One region of the Nonomuraea sp. NPDC050680 genome, then DNA from elsewhere that is predicted to be linked to it. Evidence: riboswitches for the same ligand, from Rfam matches in the RefSeq annotation. Region 1 holds a riboswitch; the other holds the start of a gene.
The links. A riboswitch is a leader RNA that binds a small molecule or an ion and turns the genes downstream of it on or off. The one in region 1 is predicted to bind cyclic di-AMP.
Positions count from the first base shown of each region.

Region 2: it holds a riboswitch for cyclic di-AMP, as region 1 does, so the genes downstream of both, AB0H88_RS02130 (CHAP domain-containing protein) here and AB0H88_RS40820 (NlpC/P60 family protein) in region 1, are expected to answer to the same signal.

Region 1 is NZ_JBFAIF010000019.1:105,679-110,820, reverse strand. It holds gene AB0H88_RS40840 (RDD family protein) at 320-808, opposite strand; partial or broken gene AB0H88_RS40835 (RDD family protein) at 917-1,396, opposite strand; gene AB0H88_RS40830 (hypothetical protein) at 1,442-2,329, shown strand; gene AB0H88_RS40825 (amino-acid N-acetyltransferase) at 2,352-2,909, opposite strand; cyclic di-AMP (ydaO/yuaA leader) riboswitch at 3,198-3,356, shown strand; gene AB0H88_RS40820 (NlpC/P60 family protein) at 3,362-4,405, shown strand; gene AB0H88_RS40815 (LuxR C-terminal-related transcriptional regulator) at 4,560-4,772, opposite strand.
Region 2 is NZ_JBFAIF010000001.1:440,555-445,696, forward strand. It holds gene AB0H88_RS02125 (YciI family protein) at 1-165, opposite strand, end outside; cyclic di-AMP (ydaO/yuaA leader) riboswitch at 473-614, shown strand; gene AB0H88_RS02130 (CHAP domain-containing protein) at 876-1,373, shown strand; gene AB0H88_RS02135 (LysE family translocator) at 1,479-2,108, shown strand; gene AB0H88_RS02140 (AAA family ATPase) at 2,195-2,722, shown strand; partial or broken gene AB0H88_RS02145 (transposase) at 2,748-3,011, shown strand; gene AB0H88_RS02150 (RidA family protein) at 3,039-3,815, opposite strand; gene AB0H88_RS02155 (NAD(P)-binding domain-containing protein) at 3,962-4,627, opposite strand; gene AB0H88_RS02160 (helix-turn-helix domain-containing protein) at 4,718-5,080, shown strand.

The sequences.
Region 1 (5,142 bases):
AGGCGGCGCCCACCACCACCGGCGGGATCAGCGCTGACAATACGTCGGTAAGGGCCTGCATTCGTCCTCGCCTCCACAGCGGACGGGGGTTTCGATGGGCGCTTTATCCACAAGCGGCCTGGGCATGAGCGCCCCTCATGCCTCACGAGGTGGACAACCGCCCGCACCTGACCATAGTGGTACATGGATGCCGTCCATGTGCCATGTGCGCCAACATCCGGCAACCCGGACGCCCCATAGCCTAATGCCAGTCTCTCCAGGCTCCTTACCGGATCAAGCGAAAATTTTGCGGAAAGACTTCCGTCCAGGCTCACAAGGCTCAGCGAAGATCTTTGGTCACCCGTGTTCCGGCGAGCCTGTCGTGCGGCCCACGCTGCAGCGGCTTGTCGATCAAGATGAGGATCCCGACGCCGAAGACGAAGATTCCGGCCAGCACATTGAGCACCGGAATGCCCATGACCATCGCCGCTCCCGGATAGACCAGGGCTCGTTTCAGCAGAGCACCGCGCCGAAGGCCGCCCGGCTCCAGGCGAATCCTCATGATCGCCTTGCCGAACGTACGGCCGCTCATGGAATGCGCGGCCCAGTCATAGACCGTATATCCCAGCCCGCCGAGCAGCCAGGCGAACACGCCGGGCAACCGGCCGTCGAACACCTCCAGCAACCCGACAGTTCGGAAGGTGCCCCACAGCACCATGAACAGAATGTAATAGAAGACACCGAAGACGAGGGCTTCAATGAGCCGGGCGGCCAGGCGTTCCCACCATTCCGCGGGGGCGGCGTCACTCCACGGCGGCAACCCGGTCATAACCCACCTCGCCCCTTCGGCGAACCGACCGCTACCCATTTTGCTGCCGTCCGCACATACAAAACAGAGGCCGGCCGGGGGCCAGCCTCTGTTTCGCGTCCGCGAAGACTACTTGATCTTCACTACCACCGTGTTGCTGAACTTGTCGGCGAACGTCTGCTGCAGCGGCTTGTCCCAGAGTTGGGAGGCGCCGTTCAGCGCGACGACGATCCCGCCGAGCAGCGCACCGACCCACGGGATGATGCCGAGGATGTATCCACCCCAGGTGCCACCGGCCCGCTTGAGCGCCACGTCGTTCGGCAGGCCGCCCGGAGGCAGCATGGTGCCCGTCGGCACGATCTTGATCCCCATGACCATCTTGCCGACCGTCTGGCCGCTCATCTTGGTCATGAAGAACTCGTAGGCGACGTACACCGCCGTCATCACGACGGCGATGACGATGTTGTAGGCGGTGTAGCCCAGCAGGCCGCTCGAGACGCCGGTCACGGAGTTGTAGCCGGAGAGCAGGATGGCCCCGAAAACGAGACCGATCACCCAGTTCGCGATGCCGAAGATGACACCGTCGATGATCCTCGCCACGAGCCGCTGCCACCACTCGGCGAGCGGGGCCGGGGCACCGGGGGGCTGAACCCCGTGTGGCTGCTGCTGCCCGTAGCCGGGCTGCTGACCGTACGGCTGCTGCCCGTAGGCGGGCTGCTGGCCGTACTGCTGTTGCTGCTGCCCGTAGTCCGGCTGGCCGTACTGCTGCTGGCCGTAGCCCGGCTGGGACGGCTGCTGTTGCCCGTAACCGGGCTGCTGGCCGTAACCGGGTTGCTGGCCATAGCCGGGCTGCTGGCCCGACGGGGGTTGCTGGCCATAGCCGGGCTGCTGGCCCGACGGGGGCTGCTGGCCGTACTGCTGCTGGCCGTAGCCGGGTTGCGACGGCTGCTGCTGGCCGTAGCCCGGCTGGGACGGCTGCTGCTGCCCGTAACCGGGCTGCTGGCCGTATCCGGGCTGGGATTGCGGTTGCTGGCCGTAACCGGGTTGCGATTGCGGCTGCTGGCCGTATCCGGGCTGGCCGTACTCGGGTTGCTGACCCGAAGCCTGCTGCTGACCGTATCCGGGCTGCTGGCCGTATCCGGGCTGCTGACCGTATTCAGGTTGCTGGCCGTAGCCGGGCTGCTGCCCGTACTGCGGCTGTTGTCCATACTGCGGTTGCTGTGGCTGCTGGCCGTAGCCCTGCTGCTGCTGCTGCCCGTACTGCGGCTGCTGGCCGTAGCCCTGCTGCTGCTGACCGTAGTTGGGCTGCTGACCGTAGGCGTCGTCCGCCCGGTAGCCAACGACCGTCGCATCCGGGTCGGGCTCGCCATAGGGACGGCCCGCGTTGTGATGTCCGTATTCAGTCCCGCCAGGCGCAGAGTTCTCGCCGGATTCGTCCTGTGGATACGGCGGCTGTCCGGTGCTCACCGTGTCACCTCGCTTCGAGTGCGCATGTGGCACGTGTCAGGACACATGCCTGTGCTGCCCAACGTATCGACATAGGTATCAACAATCACCTTTCCCATTAGTCAAGGTCCGCGTCACCCGATGTCAGGTGGAGAAGCATGCGGGTGTTCCCCAGGGTGTTGGGCTTGACGTGTTCGAGGTCGAGGAACTCGGCGACACCCTCGTCGTACGAGGCCAGCAGCTCCGCATAGACCTCGGGTGAGACCGGGGTGCCCTGTACGGGGCGGAATCCATGCCTCGCGAAAAAATCCACCTCGAAAGTCAGACAGAAAACCCGGCGCAGGCCGAGTTCCCGGGCCGTTTTGATCAAGGAGGAGACGATCCGATGCCCGATTCCGAAGCCACGGAACTCCGGATCGACGGCCACCGTGCGAATCTCCGCGAGATCCTCCCAAAGAACATGCAGCGCGCCACAGCCGACCACTTGGCCGCCGCGCTCGGCGATCCAGAACTCCTGCACGTCCTCGTACAGCGTGACGGTGGCCTTCTCCAGAAGCCGGGGTCCAGCGCCCGCGTATGTGTCGACCAGGAGACGGATCGTCCTGACATCCGGCGTGCGGGCACGCCGGACGACGACTTCCGTGTCCGGGACTGTCACTTCGGCGACCTGCTCCATGGGTCTCCAGCGTACAGATCCGATTACGGCCTCCCCCTAACTCTGACGTCTCTCCCATCTCATGACATCTCGTGGTTGATCGAGCACGATGCGGGATCCCTTGGCACACAGGCTTCCATGCCTTGACGAACTTGGTGCAAAAAGGACATAAAGTTTGTTCAGCACCGGCAAGCACGAGATCACCTCGTGACCCTTCGGTTGCGAAACCTCTACAGACTTGGCAGTTCTGGTTGAGCACGAACCCGGAGTGCACTAGTGTCCAGCGACGATGTCACCCACGCGAGCCAGCGTGGAGACACGCCCAATCCCGCAAGGGAGCCGGGGACCCGCCGGTGGCGACCTCATCCCGACGCCACCACCCATGGGGTGAATCCGAGCGAGTCGTTCGGTAGGGCTGCTCCGGCCCGAACCCGTCAGCTAACCCGGTAGGCGCCGATGAGAGGAGCTGGTTGGTGAAGCAGACCCGCGATCGCGAGGGGAAGCCGGCGGGCGCTCACGCCCGCCTTCCGGAGCTCCGGAAGGTCCCCACCCGGTTGGGTGTCATCGCGGCGACCATCGCCACCCTCCTCTTCGCCGTCCCCGTCGGCTCCGCCGTCGCCGATCCCAAGCCCTCCCTGAAGGACCTGTCCAAGCAGGCCGAGGAGCTCCACACCCAGATCGAGACGCTCAGCGAGGAGTTCAACGGTCAGCGGGAGAAGCTCAAGACCGCCAAGAAGTCGGCTGAGGCGGCCCGGAAGACGCTGTCCACCAGTGAGGCCGATCTGGCCGCCAAGCGCGCCAAGGCCGCGATGCTGGCCCAGAACGCCTACATCAACGGCGGCTTCGGCCAGGCACTGAACTTCGCCACCTCCGAGGACCCCGAGAGCTTCCTCGACCGGGCGGCCACCACCTACGCGCTGGAGCAGCAGCAGGGCTTCGAGGTCAACCAGGTGACCACGGCCAGGGCGGCCGCCGAGCAGGCGAGGGCCAGCGCCAAGACGCGCATCGACGAGGTCGAGAAGATCGTCGAGAACCTCGGCACCAAGCGCGACAAGATCACCGCGCTCGTCGCCAAGGTCGAGAGCAGCCTCTTCAAGCGGGCGATCGGCGAGGCGGGCCGTCCCGGCACCCGGGCCTCGCGGGTCAATCTGCCGGTGATCGGCGCCGGCAAGGCCGCCACGGCCGCCAGGTGGGCGCTCACGCAGCAGCTCAAGCCGTACGTCTGGGGCGCCGAGGGGCCGACCTCGTACGACTGCTCCGGCCTCGTGATGGCTGCCTACCAGCGGGTGGGCATCTCACTGCCGCACTACACGGGCGACCAGTGGACGGCCGGACGGCACATCTCCAAGGAGGAGCTGCGCGCCGGCGACCTGGTCTTCTTCTATGGCGACCTGCACCACGTCGGCATCTACATCGGCGGCGGCATGATGGTCCACGCACCGCAGACCGGTGACGTCGTGCGGATCGCGTCCATCGCCCGCCGTCCGTTCGCGGGCGCCGTACGCATCGCCGACTGACCTCCGCGCGCCACAGGCACTCCGACGGCCGACGCTTCGGCCGCCGGCACAGTGACAGCAGGTGCTCTCAGAGCCTAAACCCCCACTCACAGCAGGTGCTCTGGCGGTCGGCTCTCTGACAGCTGGGGCCCTGGCGGCTGGGCCGGTCGAGCGGTCAGATGAGCTGGCGGCGGGCGGCCCAGGCCACGGCCTCGATCGCGGTGGCGACTCCGATGCGGTCGCAGATACCCCGTAGTCTCCGGCGTACCGTGCGCCCGCTGATATCCAGTCGTCTGCCAACGCGATCAACCGTGACCCCCTTGGCAAGCTCCGCCAGCAACGCAAGATCCGCGTGGCTGAGCTCGACGCTCTCAGTGAGCACATACATCGGGAGCCCTCCCCCCAACAGCAGAACTCGAGACGTCTATGTCCGAGCAGGACTGCTGTTCGTCTCGCAGACGGTAAACGCATTCTGGAAAGGTCGTCAAGCCAGCGAATACCGCCCTCTGACCATCGCCATTGACATGATCCGCTGTATGTGAAGTACTCCCCATATGTCGGCACACTTCGGGGCCAGATGAGGGATCACAGCCGTCCTTACAACGGCTCCGGCGCGAGCCCCGCGGACTCGCTGGACTTCGATCCATGGAACGCGAATATTATTCGCACTTCATAGGCGCGATATCGGAAATGTGGCTGCTTGCGGCCGGGTCGGCAGGGCGCGCCAAGGAGTATGAACGGTTCAGGCACCGGAGGAA
Region 2 (5,142 bases), on a different contig from region 1:
GCCGCGCAACGAGGTGGCGGTGTCGGCGGACCGCAGCGCGTACGCTGCGATCATGGCGCCGGAGTCGACGAGATCGTCGGCGTGCCGCTGGCTCGCCGCCTGCTGCTCAGGGGTGTAGTCGCCGGCTTCGGCGTTGTCGAAGATGAGGATCGCGTACTGGGCCATGAGGGTCTCCCTGGCTGTATGACTGGTCGGTACGCCTCTACGTCGGACGGGCGACGCGATTTCGACAGACCGTAGGCGAACTTTCTCCGGATGCGCCCTGGCACGACATCAACAAGGTGCCCCCGCCACTTGACGGATCGACGAGCTGGGCGGGCCTGGCGTGGCGATTTCATTGCGATGGAATTACCCAGGTCAGGGGTGCGTTGTACCCATCTGTGCGCCTGGCCTAGACAGTGAGCATCCCTCCCGGCCGCGCCGCCAATGTCCGAGTACGGACGTCATACCCATCACATGCATCACAGGAAATCACCTGTGACCGCTGAACCCGCCTGTGCGCGGGACCGGGGACCCATGTCTCGATCGGGGCTAATCGGCACATCAATGTGCCGTAGGGCAGCTTCCACGCCCGAGCCCGTCAGCTAACCCGGTAAGCGGAATGGAAGCAAGGAGTAATCATCATCATCCGCACCCCCAAGATCAACTACGCCAAGATCGCGCTCGGCGCGACCATCACCGCCGCCGCCCTCGGCACCCACACCGCGGCGAACGCCGACACGGCGGCCACGGCCCCCACACGGCACGCCGCCACCGCCCAGGCCGCTCAGGCCGCCCCCGCCACCGCCCAGGCCGCTCAGGCCGCCCCCGCCACCGCCCAGGCCGCTCAGGCCGCCCCCGCCTCCGCGCAGGGCGGCAGGAACGGCGAGGCCAAGGTGAACGTCACCGCCCAGCAGGTCCTGAACCTGGCCAAGGCCCAGGTCGGCACGTCCGAGGACGCCAACGGCGGCGGCACCAAGTTCCAGCAGTGGTACGTGAACTCACCCCGCGCCGCCGAGACCGTCCAGCGTGACGGCGGCACCAGGCAGGACTACCTGAACGCCGCCTGGTGCTCGATGTTCGTCTCCTGGGTCGGCGAGGAGAGCGGCGCCCGCTCCCAGGTCGGCTGGGACGCCTACACCGTGGCCCACGCCAAGTGGTTCGCCGGCAACCACCGCTGGGGCACCGTGGCCAAGCCCGGCGCCGTGGTCTTCTACTCCTGGAGCGGCAGCAAGGACTTGAGCTCCATCAGCCATGTCGGCTTCGTGATCAAGGACAACGGCGACGGCACGATCTCCACGATCGAGGGCAACACCGGCAACGGCAAGGTCGAACAGCGCGTCCGTCCCACCTCCCAGGTCGTCGGCTACGGCTACCCGCGCTACGCCGCCTGACCGTTCCTGATCAGTGAACGTGAGTTGCGCCGGCGTGCCCCGAACGGTGTTGGTCGCGCCGGCCCCGGAGCCGCGCGCCGACACCGGAGGTGGAAAGATCATCACATGCCGATCGATCCGCACCTGCTCGCCGTTTTCACGGCGACCACCATCGTCGCTCTGATCACCCCCGGACCCGACATGCTGTTCGTGCTGGGATGCGGTCTGCGGGGTGGCCCCCGCGCCGGGCTACTGGCGACGGTCGGCGTGATCACAGGTGACGCGTTGTACATCGCCGCGGCCGCCGCCGGGCTCGCCGTACTGCTGACGACGTTCCCGGTCGTGTTCACGGTGCTACGGCTCGCCGGCGCCGCGTACCTGATCTACCTCGGGGTCCAGATGATCCGCAACCGCAAGAACAGCCAGGCCGAGGATCCGGCCAGCCGCGGAATGTCCGGCCGGCGTGCCTTCCTCAACGGTGTGGTCTCCTCCATGGCCAATCCGCAGACGTTCACGTTCATGATCGCCTTCCTTCCCCAGTTCATCGATCCCGCGGCGGGGCCGGTCTGGCTGCAGTTCGCCATCCTCGGCGCCATCCTGATCGTCCTGGAGTTCCTGGCCGACGCGACGGTCGGCGTGCTGGCCGGGCGGATCGGCGGCTGGCTGCGCGGCCGTCAGGCGGTGCGCCGCCGGATCGACGCGGCGACCGGGAGCGTGTTCATCGGTTTGGGCGTCACCCTCGCGGCCGAACGCTGACCGGCTGCGGCCCGGTCGGCGAAGGAACTCGGCCTCCGCCATCCACGTGGCCCCGCCCTGTCGGCCGGCTCTCTATGATCAAGCCGGTGGTAGATCAACCGGCCGGTGGGCTCGCGCCTCTGTACCTGCTCGCGGGCGCTCCCGCCGCGGGAAAGACGACCCTGTTGCCGTACCTGCTGCGGGCGGCGGACGGGCTGGTCGTGATGGACATGGATGAGCTGCTCGAAGACGGCGCGCTGCTCGGGGTGACCATCGCCGACCCGCGGGCCGCTCTCGTGTGGCCCGCGTACGACCGGCTGTGGGCGCGGATCGTCACCATGGTGCGGCGGGCCGGGCATCCGGTGCTGTTGCTGTGCCCTGTCCCCGATCCCCCGGAACTCGCACCGGCGGGACGGTGGGACGATCCGGCCCATTGGGCCGTACTGGACTGCCCCGACGAGGTGCGACTGGACCGCCTGCGGGCGCGCGGCTACGCGCGAGAGTGGATCGAGGACGCGATGGCGGACGCCGCGCAGGCACGCGCGCTGATCCCGATGGTGTTTGCCGAAGAGGGTGAAGACGTAGCCGACCTGGCTGCGCGGATCCTCTTGTGGGCGCGTCACCGTCCTGTGTGACGACAAAGCCCGACGCCATCCAGGCCACGACCAATACCTGCGCCGACGCGGCATCCGCCACACCATCCCCGAGAAGAGCGACAGCCAGGCCGCCCGCCTGCGCAAAGGATCACGCGGCGGACGGCCACCCGCCTTCGATAGGGACCGCTACAAAAAGCGCAACACCGTCGAGAGGGCCATCAACAAGCTCAAACAGTCACGGGCCATGGCCACACGGTATGACAAGCGCGGCTACGTCTTCCTCGGCACCGTCGCTGTCGCAGCCACCGTCCTGTGGCTCCGCTCATGACCGGCCTTCATGACCGGCGGACGGCATTTACCGCGCCGCGACAGCCTCGACTTCCAATAGCCACGCTTCGTCGTAGATACCCGTGATGATGACCGTCAGAGCCGGAGCGTGGTCGCCGAGTACCTCCTGCCGGATGGCGGAGTTCTCCTCCCGATACGCCCTGTCTGACAGGAACGTGGTCACCTTGACCAGGTCGGACAGACCCATCCCGTGATGAGCCAGCGCAGCCGCCAGGTTGGCCCAGACCTGGCGGCACTGCGCGGCAAATCCGTCTGGGAGGCTGCCGTCCGGCGCCACCGGAATCTGTCCGGAGACTTGGACCAGGCGTGCAGGGGCGCTGATCTCGTACGAGTGACGGTAGCCGCCACCACCAGGGACTATTGGGCCAGGGGTAATCATGTGCAGATCTTGACAGCACAGCAAATCCGCAGCAACCGAGATAACCCGCACTGACGACCGCGACGCATTAGCCCGTCCTCTTGATCGCCCGGACAGACCCTCTAGTGCGTCGACCTGGCTGACCGCGGCAAGGCTCTGGGCCGGGCCGCCGACCTCGACGCAGATCACATCCAGCGGCGCGACCCACGAGTCATGGTCGAGGTTGAGCTGGACCAGGGGCTGCCAGGCCCAGCCCGGCACCCCGCCGTCCACCCCGCCCGGTCCGGACAGGTGATGCCACTGACGTCCCGGGCTGGTCTCGGCATACGGGCGCGGATGCGTACTCGCGTCGATCGCGAACGTCAACGCCCGGTCGGCCAGGCGATGAGCCACCAGCAGGTCCCGGACCTTCTCGGCCGTGACCACGCCCTCCGACAGCTGCCGATCATGAGAAAGCGTCTCTATCAGTAGTTAGCGATCTCCGGCAGCGGGTGAGTCATGGCGGGGGTATCAGGGGTGAACCAGAGGGCCGTGAAGGCCGGAGTCACGACCCTCTCCGGTGGGCTGCTGGCTTAGTCGGTCGTCGTCTGTGCTGCTCGAAGGAGTGCCGGATCCACATCGGGAACGGCGAGCCTCGGGTTGTAACCCGCCGCGACGACTCTCATGACGAAGCCGGCGGCCTCCTCCAGTTGCCGGGCGCTGCCGAGCCCACCGACCACCGCGGGCCGGGCACCAAGATCTTGGATAAGCGCCGCAGCGCGATCGAGAGCGCTTGGCTCGTCGCCGCAGATCGCCACGACCGGCGCTGACTCCTGCGGACCCACGTACGGCCACGAGGCTCCTGCGAACAGGTGGAGCGCCTTCACCACGTGTGCACCCGGAGCCGTGTGCGCCACGAGTGCCGCCGCCGAGCCGGATGTCGGCTTCAGCTCACAGGTTGTGTAGTCGACCGGGTTGGTGCAGTCGATCACGGCCTTGCCGGCCAGTGACCCCTCGGGGGCGCCGACGAGAGACAGCGCCGCCTCCAGCCCTTCCCAAGCGACCGCCACCACGAGCACGTCGATCTGAGTTGCGAGTTCTGTGGGGTCGACAGCCTTCGCCATAGGGCCGATCTGGTCGGCGGCCTCCTTGGAGCGCAGGGGGTCGCGCCCTGCCACGAATAGTGAGTGACCTGCCGGAGCCCAGGCTCGGCCGAGCGCGACGGCGAGGTTTCCGGTGCCCAAGATTCCTACGTTCACAGTGATCTCCTCTGTTTCGAGCTGTGTTCCTGGGACGCTACGAACGGAGCTCCTACCGTTTGGTAGGAGACCGATGCGATACTGGGTTTCGTGCTCGAGGGGTCCTGTCAGACATTCGTCTCCGATTGCCAGGTGCGCGCGGCGGCCGAACTCATCAGCCACGCTTGGGATCCTGTCGTGCTCTCGGCCCTGCGCCTGGGGCCAACGCGACGCAAGGAACTGCTCACGACGATCGCGGGAGTCAGCGACAAGGTGCTGACTCAGGCGCTACAACGTCTCCAGGCACGCGGGCTCGTCGTGAGAGACAACAGCGCCGATCAAGCGTCAACGCACACAGGCGCGGTCTACCGGCTCTCCAAGCTGGGGGAATCGTTCACAAACGGCCCCCTGGCGCAACTCGCGCAGTGGGCCGCCGAAAATCAAGACGATCTCGTCGGCCGGTCAGCAACATAATGACCACCAGCGAGTCCGTCAGGGTCGACCGCGTGAAGTCGTTAAACGCAAGACCGTACGGT